Regions from separate parts of the Anaerotruncus massiliensis (ex Togo et al. 2026) genome, predicted to be linked through region 2. Evidence: predicted binding sites of a transcription regulator. Region 2 holds the regulator's gene; the other holds the start of a gene.
The links. The regulator Rex, encoded in region 2, represses fermentation and respiration genes when NADH is low (regulators of the CRP and FNR family bind a similar motif). The targets are predictions, from matches to a motif close to ATTGTTAANNNNTTAACAAT.
Positions count from the first base shown of each region.

Region 1: the regulator Rex is predicted to act here: its motif matches at 5,959-5,978, upstream of RCI06_RS10735 (OadG family transporter subunit).

Region 1 covers NZ_JAPJQF010000038.1:11,687-23,024, reverse strand. Annotated here, with positions in the region: gene RCI06_RS10775 (rod shape-determining protein) at 1-285, shown strand, start outside; gene RCI06_RS10770 (spore coat protein) at 357-539, shown strand; gene RCI06_RS10765 (spore coat protein) at 548-811, shown strand; gene RCI06_RS10760 (YlcI/YnfO family protein) at 953-1,159, shown strand; gene RCI06_RS10755 (mechanosensitive ion channel family protein) at 1,591-2,484, opposite strand; gene RCI06_RS10750 (AraC family transcriptional regulator) at 2,496-3,347, opposite strand; gene RCI06_RS10745 (galactokinase family protein) at 3,558-4,838, shown strand; gene galT (galactose-1-phosphate uridylyltransferase) at 4,897-5,871, shown strand; gene RCI06_RS10735 (OadG family transporter subunit) at 6,100-6,567, shown strand; gene RCI06_RS10730 (sodium ion-translocating decarboxylase subunit beta) at 6,587-7,765, shown strand; gene RCI06_RS10725 (ATP-dependent helicase) at 7,902-10,265, shown strand; gene RCI06_RS10720 (hypothetical protein) at 10,407-10,631, shown strand; gene RCI06_RS10715 (hypothetical protein) at 10,729-10,935, opposite strand; gene RCI06_RS10710 (N-acetylmuramoyl-L-alanine amidase) at 10,937-11,338, opposite strand, start outside.
Region 2 covers NZ_JAPJQF010000017.1:32,653-43,990, forward strand. Annotated here, with positions in the region: gene RCI06_RS07240 (helix-turn-helix domain-containing protein) at 1-173, opposite strand, end outside; gene RCI06_RS07245 (hypothetical protein) at 334-531, shown strand; gene RCI06_RS07250 (sigma-70 family RNA polymerase sigma factor) at 546-851, shown strand; gene RCI06_RS07255 (isocitrate/isopropylmalate family dehydrogenase) at 963-2,147, shown strand; gene RCI06_RS07260 (redox-sensing transcriptional repressor Rex) at 2,178-2,825, shown strand; gene RCI06_RS07265 (hypothetical protein) at 3,050-3,733, opposite strand; gene ychF (redox-regulated ATPase YchF) at 3,733-4,830, opposite strand; gene RCI06_RS07275 (hypothetical protein) at 5,127-6,341, shown strand; gene RCI06_RS07280 (response regulator transcription factor) at 6,544-7,236, shown strand; gene RCI06_RS07285 (HAMP domain-containing sensor histidine kinase) at 7,309-8,748, shown strand; gene RCI06_RS07290 (S1C family serine protease) at 9,177-10,829, shown strand; gene RCI06_RS07295 (universal stress protein UspA) at 11,034-11,338, shown strand, end outside.

The DNA.
Region 1 (11,338 bases), on a different contig from region 2:
CCGGTGATGGTCGAGCTGGTGGACGAGATCCGCGCGGCGGTCCATTCGGTCGTCGAACGCACGCCGCCCGAGCTTGTCGGGGACATCTTCACCAACGGCATGGTCATGACCGGCGGCGGCGCGATGCTCCACGGCATGGATGTCTATATGTCCCGCGAGCTCAAGATGCCGGTGCGCCTCGCGGAAAACCCCGTCGAATGCGTCGCGGTCGGCACCGGGCTTTCCTTCCAGTATATCGACCAGCTCGTGGACGGGTTTGTAGCTTCCTCCACCCACCGCCACTGAGCGGCCAATCGTATATTTGCCTCCTTTGGTTGGAATACTTTAGGTATCCCAATTGAAGGAGGTTGTTTTTTATGCCTTTGACGTCCAAAGAGCTTTCCGCCATCGAGGACCAGCTCGGCGTGGAACAGACGCTCGTCAAAAAGTTCGCGCTTTATGCCCAGATGACCACCGACCCGCAGCTCAAGACCCAGTTTGAACAGAACTCCGCGAAACACCAAAACCATTATGACCGGCTGCTCCAGCAGCTGGGTTAGGAGGGCGTATGAACCAGCAGAAACCGTTCGGCGACCGTGAAATGATGGAGGACGTGCTTTCGAGCCAGAAATTCGTCACCGAGGGCTACAACACCTTCGCGAACGAATGCGCGTCGCCAGCCGTCATGAGCGAGCTTATGAACATCCTCAATGAGGAACACCAGATCCAGCACGAGGTCTTCGACGAGATGGTCAAGCGCGGCTGGTACCAGACCGAGCCCGCCCCGCAGAAGAAGATCGACCAGTGCAAGCAGCAGCACGCGCAGGGCTAAATGAAAACAAAACGAAGGAACGGACGCTGATCGGTGTCCGTTCCTTTTATATGGCCGTCCAGATAATGGGTCAGGCCTTCCGCTGGGCGGCCGTCCCTGCAAGACAATTTCAGGTGTAAAAATGAGGTGTAGAAAATACATATGGAAGGCCGTACAATAAGCATGGTGATTGCAATGTTCCAGATTACGAGGCCGGAGTATATCAGCAAAACCTTCAGGCTCCCCAAAGAACTGCTTCGGCAGATGGAAGAGACTGCTCAGCGGCAGGGAGTTTCCCTGAACAGCCTGGTGGTTCAGTGCTGTGATTACGCCCTGAGGAATCTGGAACGGGAAACGTCGCCCGAGTGAGAGCCGGAACCCTTCCGTCAGGAAAGGTCCTTGGGGAAACGGATGCAATAGACGACGGGAGGCTGACGGCAAGGGCCCCACAGGGCGAAGCCCTGCGGGGCCCTCAATACCCGCGAGATGGGATGCAAGAGGTTCCTCTTGCAAAATGAGGTGTAGAATTTTTATTCGGGGGCGGCTATAATCGAATAGGTGATGGAAGTGTTTCAGATAACAAAACCGGAACATGTCAACAAGACGTTCCGTATTCCCAAAAAAATACTCCAGGAATTGGAGAAGATTGCGCAGGAGCAGGGGATATCATTGAACAGGCTGGTAATCCGCTGTTGCGAATATGCTTTGGGGGAACTGAAACAAGAATCATGACAAATGTATGCAGTCGGACAAAGAGGACCGCAGGGGCATTGCCCCTGCGGTCCTTTCCTTTAAATGAATCAGTTTTGCCCCCCCGTCCGGTGCAGATGAACGTCCATCTGGTTGTAGGGGATCGAGATGCCTTCCGCGTCAAACCGGCGCTTGACCTCCTCGAGCAGGTCAAAGTTGAGCGTCCAGTAGTCGGGTGTGTCCACCCATACGCGGCAGGCGATCTTGATCGCGGAGTCGCCGTGCTCGGACATGCGGACGACCGGCTCGGGATCCCGGTGCGCAAGGGGGTTGTCGCCGAGCGCGCCGCGGATAATCCGCTTGGCCTTCTCAAAATCGTCGCCGTAGCCGATCGAAAAGACGAGGTCGAGGCGGCGGGTCGGCTCATAGGTGAAGTTGACGATCTCCGCCTTGGCCACGTCGCCGTTGGGGATGTGCACGACCTTGTTGTCGAAGGTCTTCAGGATCGTGTAGTTGAGGCGGATCTCCTGGATGGTGCCCTCGTTGCCGTTGATGCGGACATAGTCGCCGAGCGCGAAGGGCTTGGTAAAGAGCACCGACATGCCGCCCGCGAGGTTCGCGAGGGAGTCCTTGACGGCCAGCGAGACCGCCAGGCCGAAGACGCCGAAGAGGGCGATGAGCGACCCGGCGGCGGAGGGGGCGAGCACGGTGACGACGATGATGCCGAGCACGATATAGAGCACCGCGCAGATGATTGAAACGATGAAATTATGCAGGGTGGGGTCGAGCTTGGAGCGCTTAAGCATTTTGCGGGAGAAGGAGCAGATCCAGCGCACAAGCAGGATGCCGGCCGCGAGGATGATGAGCGCCGTCAGCAGGCGGGGGGCGAAGTCGAGAAATTTGTGCCACAGGTAGTTCCACCGGGTGTCGGAGGGCATGCTGGTGAGGGCGTTCACCACCTCCTGAATCTCGGAGGCGGCGGAGGAGGTGTCGATGGTTTCCATGAGGGCTCCTTTCAATCCGCCTTCCCGGCGTGGGAGGCGGATTTTTTGATGTACGAGGAGGGGGATACGCCGGTGATCTTTTTAAACACGCGGGAGAAGTAGAGGGAGTCGTCGTAGCCGACCGACGCGGCGACCGCCGAGACGGGCAGGGAGGAACGCTCGATCAGTTCCACCGCCTGGGAGATGCGGAACTTGGTCAGGTATTCGTTGGGGGAGGTGCCGATATGCCGCATGAACACCCGGTAGAGGTGGCTTCGGCTGATGCCGACCGAGGCGGCGATGTCGCTGACGTCGATCGAGCCGGAGTAGTTGTGCGCGATGAACCGGATGGCGCTCTCGACATATTCGAGCGAAAGTCCGGCGGCGGGCGCGGGCGCGCCCGGCTGCTCGGTGAGCAGCGCGAGGAAGAGGTAGAGCAGGCCGATGGCGCGCAGCTCGCTGGCAGGGGTGGTGCCGGAGGCGCGGTAGATGCCGGTGATGGCGCTCTCGATGGCGGCCGGGTCCTCAAAGCGGACGACCGGCTTTTCGCGGGTGAAGGGGGTCTGGGCCATCAGCAGCTTGGCCTCCGCGCCGTTGAAGCCCACCCAGCAGTATTCCCACGGGTCTGCGTCGTCCGCGCGGTAGGTCACGATGACCGAGGGGTAGACGATGAAAGTGTCGCCCGCGCCCACCTCATGGGTGACGCCGCCGGCGGTGTAGCTGCCGCGCCCGGAGATGACGTGGTGCACGAGAAAGTGGTCCCGCAGGCCGGGCCCCCAGGTGTGGGAGGGCTCGCACTGCTGCACGCCGGCGTTATAGATGGCGATGGGCAGGCTTTCGCGCGTTTTGGTCTTATAGGAGTGTTTGAAGATACCGTCTGCCATTGGAAGGCCCCCTTTATTTTGCGTCTCCTAATTAGTATAATCAAAAAGGCGATTTACTGCAACAATCGTCCATAAAAATGGGACTTTTTTGTGTTGAAATTCCGTACAATTTGCGTTAAGCTAAAATTACAGATATTGAGAGGGCCCCGCGCGCGGCGGGGCCCCATCGGAAACGGACCGGCGACACGACAAAACGATGGAGGAAATGGTATGAAGACACAGGAGATGCGATCCAGGATCACTTCCGGCGGGTTGGACCGGGCGTTCGACTATCTCTACAGCGAAAAGGCGCCGCTCCAGCGGGAACGCTATGAGGCCGCGGTGGGGGAGTTTGAAAAGCTCTTCGGCGCGGGCCGGGAGGTCGGGCTCTTCAGCGCCCCGGGGCGCACCGAGGTGGGCGGCAACCACACCGACCACCAGCAGGGACGGGTGCTGGCCGCAGGCGTCAACCTCGACGTGATCGCGGTGGCCGGCAGGAACGACGACAACGTCATCCGCATTCAGTCGGCGGGCTTCCCGATGGACACCATCGACCTCTCCGACGTGTCGGTGCGGGAGTGTGAAAAGAACACCGCCGCCTCCCTCATCCGCGGCGTGGCCGCCAAGTTTGCCGCCCTCGGCTACCGCATCGGCGGCTTCGACGCGTACACCACCTCCAGCGTGCTCAAGGGCTCCGGCCTCTCCTCGTCGGCCGCGTTCGAGACGATCGTCGGCACGATGCTCAACTGCCTCTACGCGGGCGGTGCGGCGACCCCGGTGCAGATCGCCCAGATCGGCCAGTACGCCGAAAACGCCTATTTCGGCAAGCCGAGCGGCCTCATGGACCAGATGGGCTGCTCGGTGGGCGGCTTCATCACGATCGACTTTCAAAACCCGGAGAAGCCCGTCGTTGAAAAGGTGGACTTCGACTTCGCCCATTCGGGCTACAAGCTTTGCGTCGTCGACACGGGCGGCAACCACGCCGACCTCACCGGCGACTACGCCGCCGCGCCGGTCGAGATGCGCGCGGTGGCGGAGGCGCTCGGCGGGAAGGTGCTGCGCGACGTCGCGCCGGAGACCTTCTACGCGGCGCTGCCCGCGCTGCGCGGCAAGTGCACCGACCGCGCCCTGCTGCGCGCCTTCCACTTCTACGCGGACAACGACCGGGTGCCCAGGCAGGTCGCCGCGCTCAGGGCGGGCGACTTTGAGGAATTCAAGCGCCTTGTAATCGAGAGCGGGCGCTCCTCCTACATGTACCTGCAAAACGTCTACACCTGCAAGAACCCCGACGAGCAGGGCCTCTCCCTCGCGCTCGCGATGAGCGAGCACCTGCTGGCCGGCCGCGGCGCGTGGCGCGTCCACGGCGGCGGCTTCGCCGGGACCATCCAGGCGTTCGTCCCCGAGGACCTGCTCGACGGCTACAAGGCCGCGATGGAGGCGGTGTTCGGCGCGAACCACTGCCACGTGCTCTCCATCCGCCCGGTCGGCGGAGTGGACCTCTGCGCCCTGTAAGGCGCGCCCGGTTAACAGGAAACGACACACCGATCAGATACATACAGGAGGAATCAGAATGGCTGAATTAAGATGGCATCCCCTGACACAGGACTGGGTCATGATCGCTTCCCATCGGCAGGCGCGCCCGCAGATGCCCAAGGACTGGTGCCCCTTCTGCCCGGGCTCGGGCAAGGTGCCGGACCACTACGACGTGCTCGAATACGACAACGACTTCCCGGCGCTGAGCCAGACGCCCCCCGAGCCGGACGACGTGGCGAACGACTTCTTCAAAACCGCGCCCGCCTACGGCAAATGCGAGGTCATCCTCTATTCGCCCGGGCACACGACGACGGTCCCCGAACTGTCGGACGACCATATGGCGAAGCTGGTCGACCTGTGGTGCGAGCGGTTTGAAAAGCTCTCGCAGGACGAAAAGATCAAATACGTCTTCATCTTTGAAAACCGCGGTGAGGCGGTGGGCGTCACGATGCCCCATCCGCACGGCCAGATCTACGGCTACTCCTTCGTGCCCAAGAAGCTCCAGCTCGAGCTCAAATCGTCGGGCGAATACTACGCCGAAAAGGGCAGATGCCTCTTCTGCGACATGCTCGCCGAGGAGCAAAAGTTCGGCCAGCGGGTGATCTTCCAGAACGAGCACTTTACCGTCTTCCTGCCCTTCTTCACCGAGTACCCCTACGGCGTGTACATCTTCGCCAACTCCCACAAGTCGAACCTCCTCGAGTTCACCCCCGGGGAGCGCCGTTCGCTTGCCGTCACCATCAAGCACACGGTCGGCATGCTCGACAGCCTCTTCGGCTACAAGTTCCCCTATATGATGTGTATGCACAACGCCCCGGTGAACGGCCCGGACGTGAAGGACAGCTACCACTTCCACATCGAATTTTTCCCGCCGATGCGCAGCGCGGACAAGGTCAAATTCAACGCCTCGAGCGAAACGGGCGCGTGGGCGCACTGCAACCCGACCCGTCCCGAGGAGACCGCCGCCGAGCTTCGCGAGGCGTACGGGCGGTATATGGACACCCTCAAATAAGCGCTTGTGGAGCTCCCACAAAGCGGCCGCCCGGGAGGACGGCCGCTTTGTCTTTTTGGGCGGGGGAGATGGATTTTTCATGAAATGTTTGTTAAAATTTTTTCAAAATTGCGGCGTAAAGGCGTTGCAAATACCCGCAAGATATAGTATACTTAGTTCTGGTTTCGATTTTTTGTAGAAACCAATTTCCTGTATCATTTTACCAAATATATAGCAAGGAGAATGGGCATGAATATTGATTTTACCCTTGCGGGCGCAGTCATCATCACGGGTCTGGTGGTCGTCTTTGTGGCGCTGATCGGTCTTTCGCTGATCGTCTGGCTGATCGGAAAGCTCTTCGTCTCCACCGGCCTGGGCTCGCCGAAGAAACCGGCGCAGCCCGCCGCGGCCCCCAAGCCCGCCGCACCGGCGGCACCCAAGGCGGCCCCGCAGCAGGCGGCGGCCCCGGCTCCGGCGCCCGCCGCGCCGGCGGCTCCGGCTCCGGCCTCCACCATGGTGATCCAGCCGATCGTCGAGGAGGGTATCGGAGACGATATCATCGCGGTGATCTCGGCGGCGGTCGCCTCGATGTTCGGCGGCGGCGAAAGCGGCCAGCCCGCGGCCGAGGGCGGCTTTGTCCTGCGCAGCATCCGCCGCGCACGGGAGCGCACCTCCTGGGCGCAGGCCGGCATGATGCAGAACACCCAACCTTTTTGATTGACGGAGGGCAGAGACAATGTTTGAAATTTTTGCGGACTCGGTCCAGACGATCGTGTCCAAGTCGGGCTTCCTGAACCTGACCGGCGGGCAGGCCCTGATGATTCTGGTTTCCTTCGTGCTCATGTACCTTGCAATCCGCAAGGGCTTCGAGCCGCTGCTGCTGCTGCCGATCGCGTTCGGTATGCTGCTGACCAACCTGCCGATGGCGGGAATGTACCACCCTGAAATCTTCATCAACGACACCGGGCATATCGCGTGGGAGATGCTCGCCAACGGCGGCGGCCTGCTCGACTACCTCTACCTCGGCGTCAAGCTCGGCATCTACCCGCCGCTGATCTTCCTCGGCGTCGGCTGCATGACCGACTTCGGTCCGCTGATCGCGAACCCGAAGAGCTTCCTCATGGGCGCGGCCGCCCAGCTCGGCATCTTCCTCGCCTTCTTCGGCGCGCTGGCGCTCGGCTTTACTCCCGCCGAGGCCGGCTCGATCGGCATCATCGGCGGCGCCGACGGCCCGACGGCGATCTTTACGACGACCCAGCTGGCTCCGCACCTGCTCGGCTCGGTGGCCATCGCGGCCTACTCCTATATGGCGCTGGTCCCGATCATCCAGCCGCCCATTATGAAGCTGCTCACCACCAAGAAGGCGCGCGCCGTCCGGATGGAGCAGCTGCGCCCTGTCTCCAAGCTCGAGAAGATCGTCTTCCCGATCCTCGTTGCGATCCTGGTATCCTTCCTCGTTCCCGACACCGCCCCGCTGATCGGCATGCTCATGCTCGGAAACCTCTTCCGTGAGTCGGGCGTGGTCGACCGCCTCAACAAGACGGCGCAGAACGAGCTGATGAACATCGTCACCATCTTTCTCGGCGTCACCGTCGGCGCGACGGCGAGCGCGGAGCGGTTCCTCACCCCGCAGACCCTCGGCATCATCGTCCTCGGCCTCATCGCGTTCGCGTTCGGTACCGCGGGCGGCGTGCTGCTCGGCGACCTGATGTACGTCCTCTCGGGCGGCAAGATCAACCCGCTGATCGGTTCCGCCGGCGTGTCGGCCGTCCCGATGGCGGCGCGCGTCTCGCAGAAGGTCGGCCAGAAGGAGAACCCGACCAACTTCCTGCTCATGCATGCGATGGGTCCGAACGTCGCCGGCGTTATCGGCTCCGCCGTGGCCGCGGGCGTCCTGCTCTCCATCCTCAAGTAATGTTCGATATCGATAAAAAGGCGGCCCATGCGGGCCGCCTTTTTTACGTTCCCACGGGTCGGGAAATGTGGTATACTGTAGTTGCCGCGGGCGCGGAACGCGCCCGGCCAAACAACGGAATGTGTGGGGAAACGCAATGGATTTATCGCTGAAAGACCGGTACACAGCGGCGCGTCGCCGCATCATCGACGACTTCTTTTCCCGGATGAACCCGATGCAGAAGCAGGCGGTCTACACGCTGAACGGCCCGGTGCTGATCCTGGCGGGCGCGGGCAGCGGGAAGACGACGGTCATCATCAACCGCATCGCGAACATGGTGCTCTTCGGGGACGCCTATCACAGCACCTGGATGCCCGAGCAGGTCACGGCGGAGGACGTCGCCTTCCTCGAGGAGTACGCCGACGGGGAGAGCTGGGACTCCGACCGCGCCTTTACGCTCATCCGCAGCCACACCGTCATGCCCTGGAACATCCTCGCGATCACCTTTACCAACAAGGCCGCCGGGGAGCTGCGGGAGCGGCTTTCGGCGATGCTCGGGCGGACGGCGGACGACGTGGGCGCCTCGACCTTCCATTCGGCGTGCGTGCGCATCCTGCGGCGCGAGATCGAGCGGCTCGGTTACGGGCGCAGCTTTGCGATCTACGACACCGACGACTCGCTGCGGGTGATCAAGGGCGCGCTCAAGGAGCTCAACATCGACGACAAGCGATTCGCCCCCAAGGGGGTGCTCTCCGCGATCGGCCGCGCGAAGGACGAGCTCCTGACCCCCGACGGCTACGAGGCCGGCGTGGGGGACGACTACTACAAGCAGGTCGTCGCCAAGGTGTACGCGATCTACCAGAAGCAGCTCCAGGACGCCAACGCGGTCGACTTCGACGACATCATCATGCTGACGGTGCGGCTCTTCAAGGAGTTCCCCGAGGCGCTCGACTACTACCGCAACCGCTTCCGCTACATCATGGTGGACGAGTACCAGGACACCAACCGCGCGCAGTTCGAGCTCGTGCGGCTGCTCGCCTCCGAGAGCGGGAACCTCTGCGTCGTCGGCGACGACGACCAGAGCATCTATAAATTCCGCGGCGCGACGATCGAAAACATCCTCCAGTTCGAGGACAACTTCCCCGGCGCGAAGGTCTTCCGGCTGGAACAGAACTACCGCAGCACCGAAACGATCCTCGACGCGGCCAACGCGGTCATCTCGAACAACACCGAGCGCAAGGGCAAGACCCTCTGGACCCAGAACGGGGAGGGGGTCAAGGTGCGGGTGCACCGCGCCGCCGACGAAAACGGGGAGGCGCAGTTCATCTGCGACACGATTCAGGCCAACGTGCAGGCGGGCGCGAAGTATTCCGACCATGTGGTGCTCTACCGCATGAACGCCCAGTCGCAGATGCTCGAGCGCGGCATGGTCAAGGCGGGCATCCCCTACCGTATCATCGGCGGGCTGCGCTTCTACGAGCGCAAGGAGATCAAGGATATCGTCTCCTATCTGAGCGTGCTGAGCAACCGGTCGGATTCGCTGCGGCTGCGGCGGATCATCAACGAGCCCAAGCGGAAGATCGGAGACAGCACGGTCAACGCGGTGGCGGAGATCGCCGCCGGGACGGGCGCGGCGATGTTCGACGTGCTCGAGCACGCGGACGAATACGCCTCCCTCGGGCGCAAGACCGCCGACCTCATGGCGTTCGCGGCGATGATGCGCGGGCTGATGGAGGCGGCGGACACGCTGCCGCTGGGCGAATTGCTCGACGAGCTGCTCGACCGGACGGGCTACCTTGCGATGCTCCAAGCGGAGGGCTTTGAGGGCCAGACGCGGATCGAGAATATCGAGGAGCTCAAGAGCACGATGAACCGCTATGAGGAGGAGAACGCCGAGCACTCCCTCTCCGGCTTTCTGGAGGAGATCTCCCTCTACACCGACATCGACAAATACGACCCGAACGACGACGCGGTGGTGCTGATGACGATGCACTCGGCCAAGGGGCTCGAGTTCGACAACGTCTTCATCGCGGGCGCGGAGGAGGGGATCTTCCCGGGCGTGCAGGCGATGTACGACCCCGCGCAGGTGGAGGAGGAGCGGCGGCTCGCCTACGTGTCGATCACCCGCGCCAAAAAGCAGCTCTACATCTCCGACGCGGCGCAGCGGATGCTCTTCGGGCAGACGATGCGCAACCGCCCCTCGCGGTTTTTGGCGGAGATTCCGCCGGAGCTGTGCGAGTCGGAGGACGAGACGCTGCTCCGCCGCCAGCAGGCGGCCGCCATGCCGGCGAAAAAGCCCCGCTACTCCGAGAGCGACCGGATGCTGGGGGTGGGCCGCCAGCCCGCGCCCGACGAGGGCTTCGACCTGCGGCCGGGGGACGGGGTCACACACAAGGTGTTCGGCGGCGGCATGGTGATCTCGGTCACGCCGATGGGCAACGACCACCTTGTGGAGGTGGCGTTCGACGGTGTCGGAACCAAGAAGGTTATGGCGAAATTCGCCCGCCTGAAGAAAATTTAACGGGTTTTTTGGTCGAATGTTCACGATTTGTTAAAAACGCCCTTCTCCGATTCGACAGATTCCGCCAATTACAGAGCGTATAATGTAATTGCAGCGAACGAAAGATAACGCTGTCGAAAAAAGTCAAGGACGGGATAACAGATGAACGCAATCAAAAAATGGATCCTCGCGGTCCAAATCGAGAACAGGTGGAAAAAGATCGGGAACAACCGCAGGAAGATGGGCGCTCTGCTGGAAAACGGCGAGCCCTACAGCTCTCCCGCGCTTGTCCGGCTGGACGGTGAGACCGCCCTGCTCGGCTACCAGGCCAGGCAGATGGAGCGGCGCTACCGGGAGCTGATGGGCGATTCGCTGGTGAGCGCCTGAACGGGTACATATGGTTCAATGAAGAAAAAACCGGGGCCGCGTAAAACGCGGCCCCGGTTTTTTGCCGGGCGGGGGAGGGAGGAGACCGCTCCCCGCCTTATGAAAAGATCAGGTTGAGCAGGACCGGGACGAGGCACCCGCCGATCGCGGCGAGGATGCCGAGGATCAGGTTGAGCTTGGTCTTGATGACGGCGAAGCTCACCTCGCCGTCCCCGAGCCGCTCGTCGTATTCCCGGAACTTCCCGTCGACCTTCTGTTCCAGCGCGCGCAGCGATTCGCACGGCTGGTTCTTTGAGCAGTCCATCTCACACCCCCAGTCTGCGGCGCGCATTTTCGAGCGCCGCGGCCAATTCGTCGAGCGCGGCCCGGACCGTCTCCCGCGCCGGGTCCCGCGGCGCGTCCCCGGCCGCGGAGGCGCGGTAGGCGATCCCCACCGCCCGGCAGAGCCCCCGCGCGGCCGCCTCGGCGTACTGCGGGAGATAGCGGTCGAACAGGGTGTTGTCCTCTTCGTTGGTGAGGAAGCCCAGCTCGAGCAGCGCGGAAGCCATGACGGTGCCCGTGTTGACGCCGAAATCCCGGTAGTTCTGCGGGGTCCCCTTGCGCACCCCCCGGTCCCGCACCGGCGTAACGGCGAGCAGCTCGGTCAGGATGTCCTGCGCCTTCTGCACGGTCGGCCAGTCGGCGCCGCTGTGCACCCACAGGCCCAC
Region 2 (11,338 bases):
TCGCTCGGCACGCCGAAGAACCGGCAGAATTTGGTCAGCGTCTCGTTGTCCGGCTCCCGCCGTCCCTGCTCGTACATGCCCACCGCGCTCGCGGAAATTTCCAGCGCGCCCGCCAGTTCCTGTTGGGTCAGCCCCTTGGCCCTGCGCAGGGCCCGCAGCCTGTTAGCCAGCATTCCGGTCACCTCACTGTCCTGATAATAACACATTTCGTGTATTTCGTCAACAAAATATTGCAAATTGTGCGAATTTTTCTTGTGAATACACATTTCGTGTGGTACTCTTAAGATAGGAAGCAAAAATCACACGATTTGTAAAATCACAAGGAGGAATTGAATGGATTTAACCGCTTTGTCGGAGGAGTACCGGACGGCGGCCGACCGCCTGCAGGAGCGCCTGCGGGAGCTGAGGGTGTTCGCGCAGACGGCGCGCGGCGAGGAGGCGTTCGCCGCGCAGCGGCGGATCGACGCGCTCTACGCCGAACTGTACGACCTGCGCGTGGTCATGGACTACCTGCGCCACTATTATGACTGAGGGGGGCGGGGCACATGTTTGACGTATGTGAAAGCACCTTTTCCCTCCAGGATTTCGAGCGGATCGCCGCGCCGCAGTGCGCCGACAACGCACCCGCGCGCGCACGGTACGCGCGGTTCCTGCGCAGCGCCGTGCGCCACCTGCCGCCCAAGCAGCGGCAGGTCGTCGCGCTCTATTTTTTCGGGGGGCGCAACATCCCGGCGATCGCCCTGGAGCTCGGGGTGCACCCCTCCACCGTGAGCCGCAGGCTCGCGGCCGCCAAGCGCACGCTGCGCGCCCAGGTCGAGATGTGCAGCGAGGCGGGGCTGTTCCCCTCGTAAAAGCGGGGGAGGCGACCGGATTTCTTTCCATCGTTCATTGACAATGGGGTAAGTCTGTTATAAAATTATCATATATAGACAGACCGTCCGGCGTGAGAGCGCGCGGGGGAAATGAAAATATGGGAGGAAACGCGATTGGACCAGAAAGTCAAAGCCGCCGCTGAAAAGTTCGCGGCGCTCGTGGAAGCGCAGCTCGCGCGCAACGAGCGCATCAAGGCGCAGAAGGAGTTTACCGACTACGGGAAGCTCGACACCATCGTCATCGGCGTGTGCGGGGGCGACGGCATCGGCCCCATCATCACGAACGAGGCCGCGCGGGTGCTCCGGCACCTGCTGGCGGACGAGGTCGGGGCGGGCAAGGTGGAGTTCCGCACGATCGACGGGCTGACGATCGAGAACCGCGCGGCGCAGGGCAAGGCGATCCCCGACGACGTGCTCGCCGAGCTCAAAAAATGCCACGTCATCCTCAAGGGCCCCACGACGACTCCGCGCGCGGGCGACCCGTGGCCCAACGTCGAGAGCGCCAACGTCGCGATGCGCAAGGAGCTCGACCTGTTCGCCAACGTGCGCCCCGTCAAGGTGCCGAGCGAGGGGATCGACTGGACCTTCTTCCGGGAGAACACCGAGGGCGCCTATGCGATCGGCTCCTGCGGCCTCAACGTGGACGAGGACGTGGCGTTCGACTTCGTCGTGACCACCACCGAGGGCACCGAGCGGATCGCGCGGCTCGCCTATGACTACGCGAAAAAGAACCACAAGAGCCGCGTGTCGATCATCACCAAGGCGAACGTCGTCAAGACGACCGACGGCAAGTTCCTGAAGCTCTGCCAGAAGATCGGCGAGGAGTACCCCGGCATCACGACCGACGACTGGTACATCGACATCACCACCGCCAAGCTGATCGACCCCAAGCGCCGCCGCGACTTCCAGGTGTTCGTGCTGCCCAATCTCTACGGCGACATCATCACCGACGAGGCCGCCGAATTCCAGGGCGGCGTCGGCACCGCGGGCAGCGCGAACCTCGGCAAGCGCTACGCGATGTTCGAGGCGATCCACGGCTCCGCCCCGCGCATGATCGCCGAGGGCCGCGGCAAATACGCCGATCCCTGCTCGATGCTGCGGGCGGCGGTGCTGCTCCTGAGCCACATCGGCTACCAGGCCGAGGCGGATAAGCTCGAACGGGCGCTGGACATCTGTATGTACGAGGAAAAGAAGCTCGCGGTCACCGGCCGCGACACCGGCTGCACCTGCGAGGAATTCGGCAACTATGTGATGGACACCATCGCACGGCTGTAACCGGGAATTCTGGATCGAGAGGTTTTGCATATGCCGAAACACGAGGGTGTTTCCCTATCCGTTATCAAGCGGCTGCCCAGGTACTACCGGTTCCTCGGCGACCTGCTCAGCCGCGACGTCACCCGTATCTCCTCGCGCGAGCTGGCCTCCCTGATGCAGCTGACCGCGTCCCAGATCCGCCAGGATCTCAACTGCTTCGGCGGCTTCGGGCAGCAGGGCTACGGCTACAATGTGGCCGCGCTCCACAAGGAGATCGGCAATATCATGGGTCTCAACAAGCATACCCCCATGGTTCTCATCGGCGCGGGCAACCTCGGCCGCACGATCGCGCGCCACATGGATTTCGAGAGCAGCGGCTTCAAGCTCGTCGGGATCTTTGACGACAGCCCCCGCGTGATCGGCCAGAAGGTGAGCAGCCTGACCGTGCAGGACATGGCGGGGCTCGAGGCGTTCTGCAAGGAGCAGTCCCCGCGGGCCGCCATCCTCTGTATCCCTAAGGAGGTCGCCTTCGAGACCGCCCAGCGGCTCATGAAGCTCGGCGTCAACTGCTTCTGGAACTTCTCCCATTACGACCTCTCCCTCGACTTTGAGGGTGCGGTCGTCGAGAACGTCCACCTGGGCGACAGCCTCATGACCCTCTGCTACCAAATCAACGCCGCCTACCCCGAGGATGAATGACGGGGAGGCGAAAATAAGAAGGCCCCCGCCTTGCGGCGGGGGCCTTCTTTTGTCCGGTTTCCTCCGGAAGCCGTCAGCCCCCTTTCTTGAAAGAAAGGGGGCAAAGAACGTTTGGCGCAGGCCGGCCGCGTCCCCCGCAAAGGGGGGCGCCGTGAGAAAGCCAAAAGCAAAGATTTTCGCCCGCCTTTTTCAAAAGGCGGCGGGGCGGCGCCCCGGCCTGCTCTTCAGCTTTCCGCGATAACGAAGTCCGCGGTGATCTCCGAGCAGGCGAGCGCCTGCCCGCCGGTATCCGCGAAGCAGCTCAACTGCGCCGCGCGGTAGGTGCCCGGCGGCAACGGCTCGTCGAAGAGGTCGATGGGCAGCGTAATCGTGACGGTCTCACCCCCGTGCAGCACCCGTTCGGCGTTCACGTCGTCGGGGTTTGCCATCAGCCCCGCGCGCGGGGTGAGCGGCACGACGGCGTCCCCCTCCACCCGCCGGAAGTCGAACCAGTGGGTGTAGATGAGGTCGTTTTCCGTCCGGTTGGTGACGACGAGCGCGATCTCGCCGGTCCCAACAGGGTAGCTCTCCCGCTCGGGACGGGCGTCCACGCTGCGTTCCCCGGCGGGGAGCGCGGCGGCTTCGGGAAGCGGGGCGGTATTTTCCGGTTCGCCGGATTCGGCCTCGGCGGACCCGGCCTCGGAAGCCGCGGAGGATTCCGCGGGGACCACTTCCGCCCGGGAGGGGACCCCGTCAACGGGGGATGCGCTTTCCGGGGCGGGCGCGCCGCCGGGCAGGCCGACCACGCCCAGGACGAAGTCGTTCTGCGCCTCGGGCAGGAAGGCGGCGCGCTCCGGGTGCGGCCGCAGGAACAAAAAGAGCAGCGCGGCGAGCGCGAGCGCGCCGCACAGGACCAGCGCCCGCCTCATCAGACGTTGAAGCGGAAGAGGACGACGTCGCCGTCCTGCATGACGTATTCCTTGCCCTCCGAGCGGACAAGGCCCTTCTCCTTGGCGGCGGCCATCGAGCCGCAGGCGATGAGGTCGTCGTACGCGACGACTTCGGCGCGGATGAAGCCCTTTTCAAAATCGGAATGGATCTTCCCGGCGGCCTGCGGGGCCTTGGTGCCGCGCGTGATCGTCCACGCGCGCACCTCCTGCTTGCCGGCGGTGAGGTAGGAGATCAGCCCGAGCAGGGCGTAGCTCTTTTTGATGAGGCGGTCGAGGCCCGACTCATGCAGCCCCATCTCCTCGAGGAAGAGCAGCTTGTCCTCGGCGGACATGTCGGCGATCTCCTCCTCGATCCGGGCGCAGATGGGCAGCACCTCGGCGTGCTCCGCCGCCGCGATCTCCTCCACCTCATGGTAAAAGCGGTTCTGTTCGATGCCGCCGGTGAAATCCGCCTCGCTCATGTTGGCGGCGTAGATGACCGGCTTGTCGGAGAGCAGGGGCATGTCCTCGAGCGCGGCGCGCTCCTCCGCGTCGCACACGAAGCTGCGGGCGGATTTCCCCTCCTCGAGGTGGGCCTTGAGCCGCCCCAGCACGTCCGCCTGCGCGGCGAGCGTTTTGTCGCCTCCCTTGGCGGCCTTGAGGGCGCGGTCGATCTTGCGGTCGACGATGTCGATGTCAGAAAAGATGAGCTCGAGATTGATCGTCTCGATATCCCGCCGGGGGCCGATCTCCCCGTCGACATGGATGATCTCGTTGTCCTCGAAGCAGCGCACCACATGCACGATCGCGTCCACCTCGCGGATGTGGGAAAGGAACTTGTTGCCCAGCCCCTCCCCCTTGGACGCGCCGCGCACCAGCCCGGCGATATCGACGAATTCGATGACGGCGGGGGTGTATTTGTCCGGGTCGTACATTTTGGCGAGCACGTCGAGGCGCTCGTCCGGCACGGCGACCATGCCGACGTTCGGCTCGATGGTGCAGAAGGGATAGTTCGCGGACTGCGCGCCCGCGTTGGTGATCGCGTTGAACAGGGTGGACTTGCCGACGTTCGGCAGCCCGACGATGCCTAATTTCATGGCTGATTCCTCCGATCTTACAACTGCTCATTATACAGGAAAAACGCGCGGCGCGCAAGCGGTTTCGCCCGGCTGTGGGCGGCGGATATTCATGCAAAAAACGTATATGAAAAAACCGGAGCCAAAAAGATGCACAAAGAAAACCGCAAAAACACCCCCAAAAAGCCGGGTTGACAGGACGGACGGACGGACGGCGGCTATACTATTGTTTGGATAGCCGCCCACATTTTTGTGTAAAATGACGGTTGGATTATCCGGTGTGTATAATGATGAATAAGTATGAGGAGGCAACCGGAATGAAAAAACTGTTGGCGCTGGTCCTCGCGCTCGCGCTGGCCCTGCCGCTCGGCGTGACCGCCTTTGCGGCGGACGCGGAGAAGATCGATCTTTCGCTGACCGGCTTTGACGCGGGGGTATTATGTGACGGCGATGGAATCTATTACGGTCCGAATGACCTGATCCCGCCGGACAGCACCGTCTATCTGCCCTTCCGCATCTTCGCCGGGGAGAACCCGGACGACCCCGACGAGGTCGGGGCGTGGTACGGCGACAGGGACAACTACAAGGTGAAGTTCGACAAGGGCGACAACAACGCCAAAATGATCAAAAAAATCAGCTTTGTGGAGAAGAAATTCGAGGCCCGCGGCTGGCGCTGCCACGCGCTTAAAATCGAGCTCGCGCAGGATTTCAGCGGCGACGAGTTCAAGCTGACGCCGTCGGTCACCTTTACGGCCAAGCGCTATCTGGTCGACTCCATATCGGCTGAAGACGGGGAGCCCGGAAACGGCGTAAAGGGCCACTACGGTTTTGACACGCTGGAGGAGCTCAACGGGGCTTCCGAAGGGGACGTGGCTTTTAAGGACCTCGCGCAGGGGGTCTACGCGCCGGGCTCCAAAATGACGATGGGCCTGAAATTTTTCATGGGCAACGGCGAACGCAGCGCGGACGCGGATTTCAAGGCGGGCGACGGCGGCGTGGTTGTGAAGCCTCAGAAGAATGAGGACAACGAGATCACCTGGGAGGACGAAAAGGACACGCTGGCGTGGCTCAACTTCACGAGCGACGACGACGCGAAGAAGTTTTTCCCAAAGATGACCACCAAATGGGACGACCAGGAGTACGCGGAATATTTTGCGGACCAGGACGCCTACCTCTTTGATTTTATCGGCAATCCGAAGATCGCTTCGACGAGCCGCGCCTCCCTCAGGCTGCGCATCCCCTTCCTCAATGAGGATGGGGAGCTGTCGGTCGGCGAGGATTCGATCGTGGTCTACCAGGTGGTGGACGGCGCGCTTGTGGACATCACCGGCAAGGGGAGGATCCACGAGACGGACGACGGCGACTGGGTCTTTGAGCTGAAGACCCGCGAGCTCGGCACCTACATCATCGCGGAGAAGCCGGCGGCCGCTGGGGAAGCGGCCGAGGCCCCCGCGGAGACGGCGGAGGAAGCCCCCGCGGAAGAGGCGCCCGCGGCTCCCGCCAAGGCGATCCTCCCCTCCTTTGCGAAATAAGCGGAACCGGGCCGCCGGAAGGGCGGGCGCGTGAGCGCCCGCCCTTCTTTTTTACGGATGCGCGCGCGGCGGGCGTTTCTTTGCAGTTTGGACAATCCCCATTCAAAAAATATTCACCAAAACGGGTGATTTTCCGCTATAATTGTGATATGATAAAGCAAATAATCTGCCTGTTGCGGCGGGCAGAATGGGGGTACCAGACATGTCAATCGGGAAAATCCTGGTCTGCGACGATGATCGCAATATCTGCGAGCTGCTCCGGCTCTATCTCGAGAAGGAGGGCTACGCGGTCGTGATCGCCAACGACGGGGAAGAGGCGCTCGCAAAATTCTCCTCTGAAAATCCCGATCTCATGCTGCTGGACATCATGATGCCCAAGCTGGACGGCTGGCAGGTCTGCCGGGAGGTCCGCAAAAAATCCAACATGCCGATCATCATGATCACCGCCAAGGGGGAGACGTTCGACAAGGTGCTCGGGCTCGAGCTCGGGTCGGACGACTATGTGGTCAAGCCCTTCGACCCCAAGGAGATCGTCGCGCGCATCAAGGCGATCATGCGGCGCACCGGCAAAACGGCCGCGGAGGCGGACGTCAAGGAGGTCAGCTACGACAAGCTGGTCGTGAACATGACCAAATACGAGCTCAAGGTGGACGGCAAGGTGATCGACACGCCGCCCAAGGAGCTCGAGCTGCTCTACCACCTGGCGAGCAATCCCAACCGCGTCTACACCCGCGACCAGCTGCTGGACGAGGTGTGGGGCTTCGAGTACTACGGCGACAGCCGCACGGTCGACGTGCACATCAAGCGCCTGCGTGAAAAGCTCGAGGGCGTCTCAGACCAGTGGACCCTCAAAACCGTGTGGGGAGTCGGCTACAAATTCGAGGTCAAGGAATAACCTGTTGATCACGCGGGGCGGGCGGCAAGCCCGCCCTTTTTCGCATCAAACAATCAGAAAAGTGGGTCGGGTATGCAAAAAACGCTCTTCAGTAAACACTTCATCACCATCGCCGCGATCATCCTTTTGAGCATCACGATTCTGGGCGCGGTGCTGCTGGCGTTCGCCAGCCAGTACTTCAAGCAGGACCGTTACCGTCTGCTTGAGCACAACGCCCAGCAGGCGGCCGAGCTCACCTACGCGGACTTCCGCTCCAACCTCTACCAGGGGGTGACCCCGGCGGTCGTGCTGCCGCGCTACACCATCCTCGCGGACGCGATCGAGGCCGACATCTACCTTGCCAACACCGACGGCAAGCTGCTGCTCTTCGTGAGCGGCTCCCATTCGGATTACAATGAGGTGGACATCCCGAAGAACATCATCTCCGAGGCGTGCGCCGCGGGCGAATACCAGGAGGTCGGCAAGGTCGGGGGGCTCTACTCCCAGAACCACTATACGGTGGGCATCCCCGTCAAGACCGAGAGCGGCGTCCCGGCGGCGGTCATCTTCGCGTCCGCCTCTGCGGGCACGCTGACCGTCTTCCTCAAGGAAATCCTCAAGATGTTCATCATCAGCTCGCTCGCCGTGCTGATCCTCGCGTTCGCGGCGGTCTATTTCATCACCGCCGACCTCGTGCGCCCGCTGCGCAAGATGGTCGCCGCGACCCAGAGCTTCTCCAAGGGGGATTTCACCGTGCGGGTGCCGGTGGAGAGCTACGACGAGATCGGCCAGCTCGCGATCTCCTTCAACAATATGGCCACCTCGCTGGCCACAACAGAGGTGGCGCGCCGCTCCTTCACCGCCAATGTCTCCCATGAGCTGCGCACGCCAATGACGACCATCGCGGGCTTTATCGACGGCATCCTCGACGGCACCATCCCGCCCGAAAAGCGGGACGACTACCTCAAAATCGTCTCGGAAGAGATCAAGCGGCTCTCGCGGCTCGTGCGCTCGATGCTCAACATCGCCCGCATCGAGGCGGGCGAACTGGAGCTGAGGCCCGACCTCTTCGACGTGAACGACACGGTCATCCGCACCGTCTTTACCTTTGAGCAGCCGCTCGAGGCGAAGAACATCGAGGTGCGCGGCCTCGACGGCGGCAAGGTCATGGTCGAGGCCGACCCCGACCTCATCCACCAGGTGGTCTATAACCTCATCGAAAACGCCGTCAAATTCTGCAACGAGGGCGGCTTTATCGACGTGAACTACTCGGAGGACGACAGCTATACCTCCGTCGGCATCCGCAACACCGGCGACGGCATCCCCAAGGACGAGATTCCCCACATCTTCGACCGCTTCTACAAGGCCGACAAGTCCCGCAGCCGCGACAAGGGCGGCGCCGGGCTCGGGCTCCACATCGTCCGCTCAATCGTCAACCTGCACGGCGGCGACATCATCGTCCGCTCGGTCGAGGGCGAATACTGCGAGTTCGTCTTCACCATCCCCAAGCCCCATAAGAGCAAAAAGAACTGACCGGGGGGCTTTGAAAAGCCCCCTGGACCCCGAAACTTTTGATTCAGGCAAGCCGCCGCGCCCCACGGTTTCGCGCCGCCCGTGCGACGGAGTTCCCCTGGCCCGGCGGCACGGGCAGAGGCGGCAGTGAGGAAGGGTGGCCGGCCTGATAAAAGTTTTCGGGTCCCGGGGACTTTATCCGCCCGTGCGGCAGAGTTCCCCTGGCCCGGCGGCACGGGTAGAGGCGGCGGTGGGGAAGGGTGGCCGGCCTGATAAAAGTTTTCGGGTCCCGGGGACTTTTTCAAAAGTCCCCGGGTTCACAAATTCTTCAACAGATATGAATAATTCTTTTAAATCTCATCTATTTTATTGCAACAAATCTGCGGTATACTAACGCCAGAAGAACAAAAAAAGGACGCCTCCACAGGCGGAATCCAACCGTGAAAGGTATGAGATATATGAGCGATTATTACAATCCGAACGAAAATCCGCACGAGAAGGAAAACGGTTCGGCGGAGAGCGGTCCGGCTGGCGGGCAGCATGTGTGGAACGTGCCTCCGCAGAACGAGGGGCAGGGCTACCGCCCTCCCTATGAGCGCGGCGCCGCGGGGACGGAGGAGAGCGGGCGGCAGGAGCCGCCGCAGGACCTGACCCCCAACCAGTATTCGGCGAGCGGCGGCTGGCAGCGTCCCGACGGGCGCAGCGCGCAGCGCCGGGACGCCTACCAGTGGAACATCTCCGACTACGAGCAGGCGGCCAAGGCCAAGCCGCGCCGCCGCAACAAGGGCCTGATGGTCTTCGGGATCATTCTGGCGTCGGTGCTGGTGGTGTCGCTGGTGTCGCTGACGAGCATCGGGATCTACAGCAGCATGAGGAAGGACGCGGGCGCTCCGCCCGCGTCGGACAACGGCCCGACGCTGAACGTTCCGGCCGACGACCTGCCGGGCATCACGCTGCAGGATAAGCCGCAGTCGGCCGGGGAATCGCTGCCGGGCGGCAAGCTGTCGAGCGAGGAGATCATCGAAAAGGTCTCCCCCTCCGTCGTGGCGATCACCACCTACGTGAACTACCAGAACTACCAGGCCGAGGGCATGGGCAGCGGGATCATCATCCGCGAGGACGGCTACATCGTGACCAATGCGCATGTGGTCGAGGGCGCGAAGGGGATCACCGTGCAGCTGGGCGACGGCACCTCCTATGAGGGGCGGCTGGTCGGCTCGGACAGCAAGACCGACCTCGCGGTCGTCAAGGTCGACGCCGAGAACCTGCCCGCGGCGACCTTCGGCAACTCCGACCAGGTCAAGATGGGCGAAAAGGTGCTTGCGATCGGCAACCCGCAGTCGATGGACTTCGCGGGCAGCGTGACGCAGGGCATCGTCTCGGGGCTCAACCGCCAGATCACGGCGGGCGGCCAGAACGGCACCACCGTGACCCACTACACCAACCTCATCCAGACCGACGCGGCGATCAACCCGGGCAACTCAGGCGGCGCGCTGGTCAATGAATACGGCCAGGTCATCGGCATCAACTCCGCCAAGGTCATCGCGACCGGCGCCGAGGGCATGGGCTTTGCGATTCCCTCCAACGAGGTCAAGCCGATTGTCGACGACCTGATCGCCTACGGACGCGTCACCGGACGGGTCCGTCTGGGCATCTACGCGACCGAGGTCGACGAGGTGCTCGCGCGCCTCAACCACGTGCCCACCGGCCTCTTCGTGCAGTCAACCGAGGAGGGCTCCGACATCTCCAAAAAGGGCGTCGTCCCGGGCGACATCATCACCAAGGTGAACGGCAAGGACATCACCGGCACGCAGGACCTTTCGGCGGAGATCGAGGGCAAAAAGCCGGGCGACACCGTCGAGCTTGAGGTCTACCGCCCGAGCCAGCGCCCCAACGCGGAGGGGAAATTCTTCACCGTCACCGTCGCGCTGATGGAGGACCTGGGGGACAGCGTTTCAACGCAGGGCGGCGTCCAGGACCCGTCGGACGCCTACGGGCAGAATCCCTACGGCAACGGCCAGGACCCCTATGGGAACGGCTATGACGATTACGGCGACAGCTACGACGAATTCGAGGACTTCTTCAACCAGTTCTTCGGCTGACGGTCCGCGCGGACCGGCTGGCCGCGACCTCCTTTCCTGTACCGCGCCCCGCCTTGCGGGGCGCGGTTTTTGTCGGTATCGGACGGGCGGCGGTTTTTTATAAAAATCGGGTTCTTTATCATAATTTGTTTACAATTTTGTTGTATACTGATTGGGAAGAAAACATTCCGCCGTCCCCGGCGGATCCGGATAGAGGAGGGCGTCATGAATCAGACGCAGCCGAATGTCTATAATACCCTTGTGCTGGTCACCGACCAGTTCACCTGCGAGCGGATCATCAAGGCCGCGCGCGTGATCGCGGACCTGAGCAAGACCGACCTCACGGTGCTCAGCGTCATGAAGACGGGCGCGCAGATCAACCCCGCGGCGCTCGAACACCTCTTCGGCGTCGCCAAGGAATACGGCGCCAAAATGACGGTGGAGTTTTCCAACAACCCGCAGAGCGCGATCGTCCATTCGATCCGGGAGAACCGGGTGATCAACGCGGTCACCGGCATGCCGCGGGACGA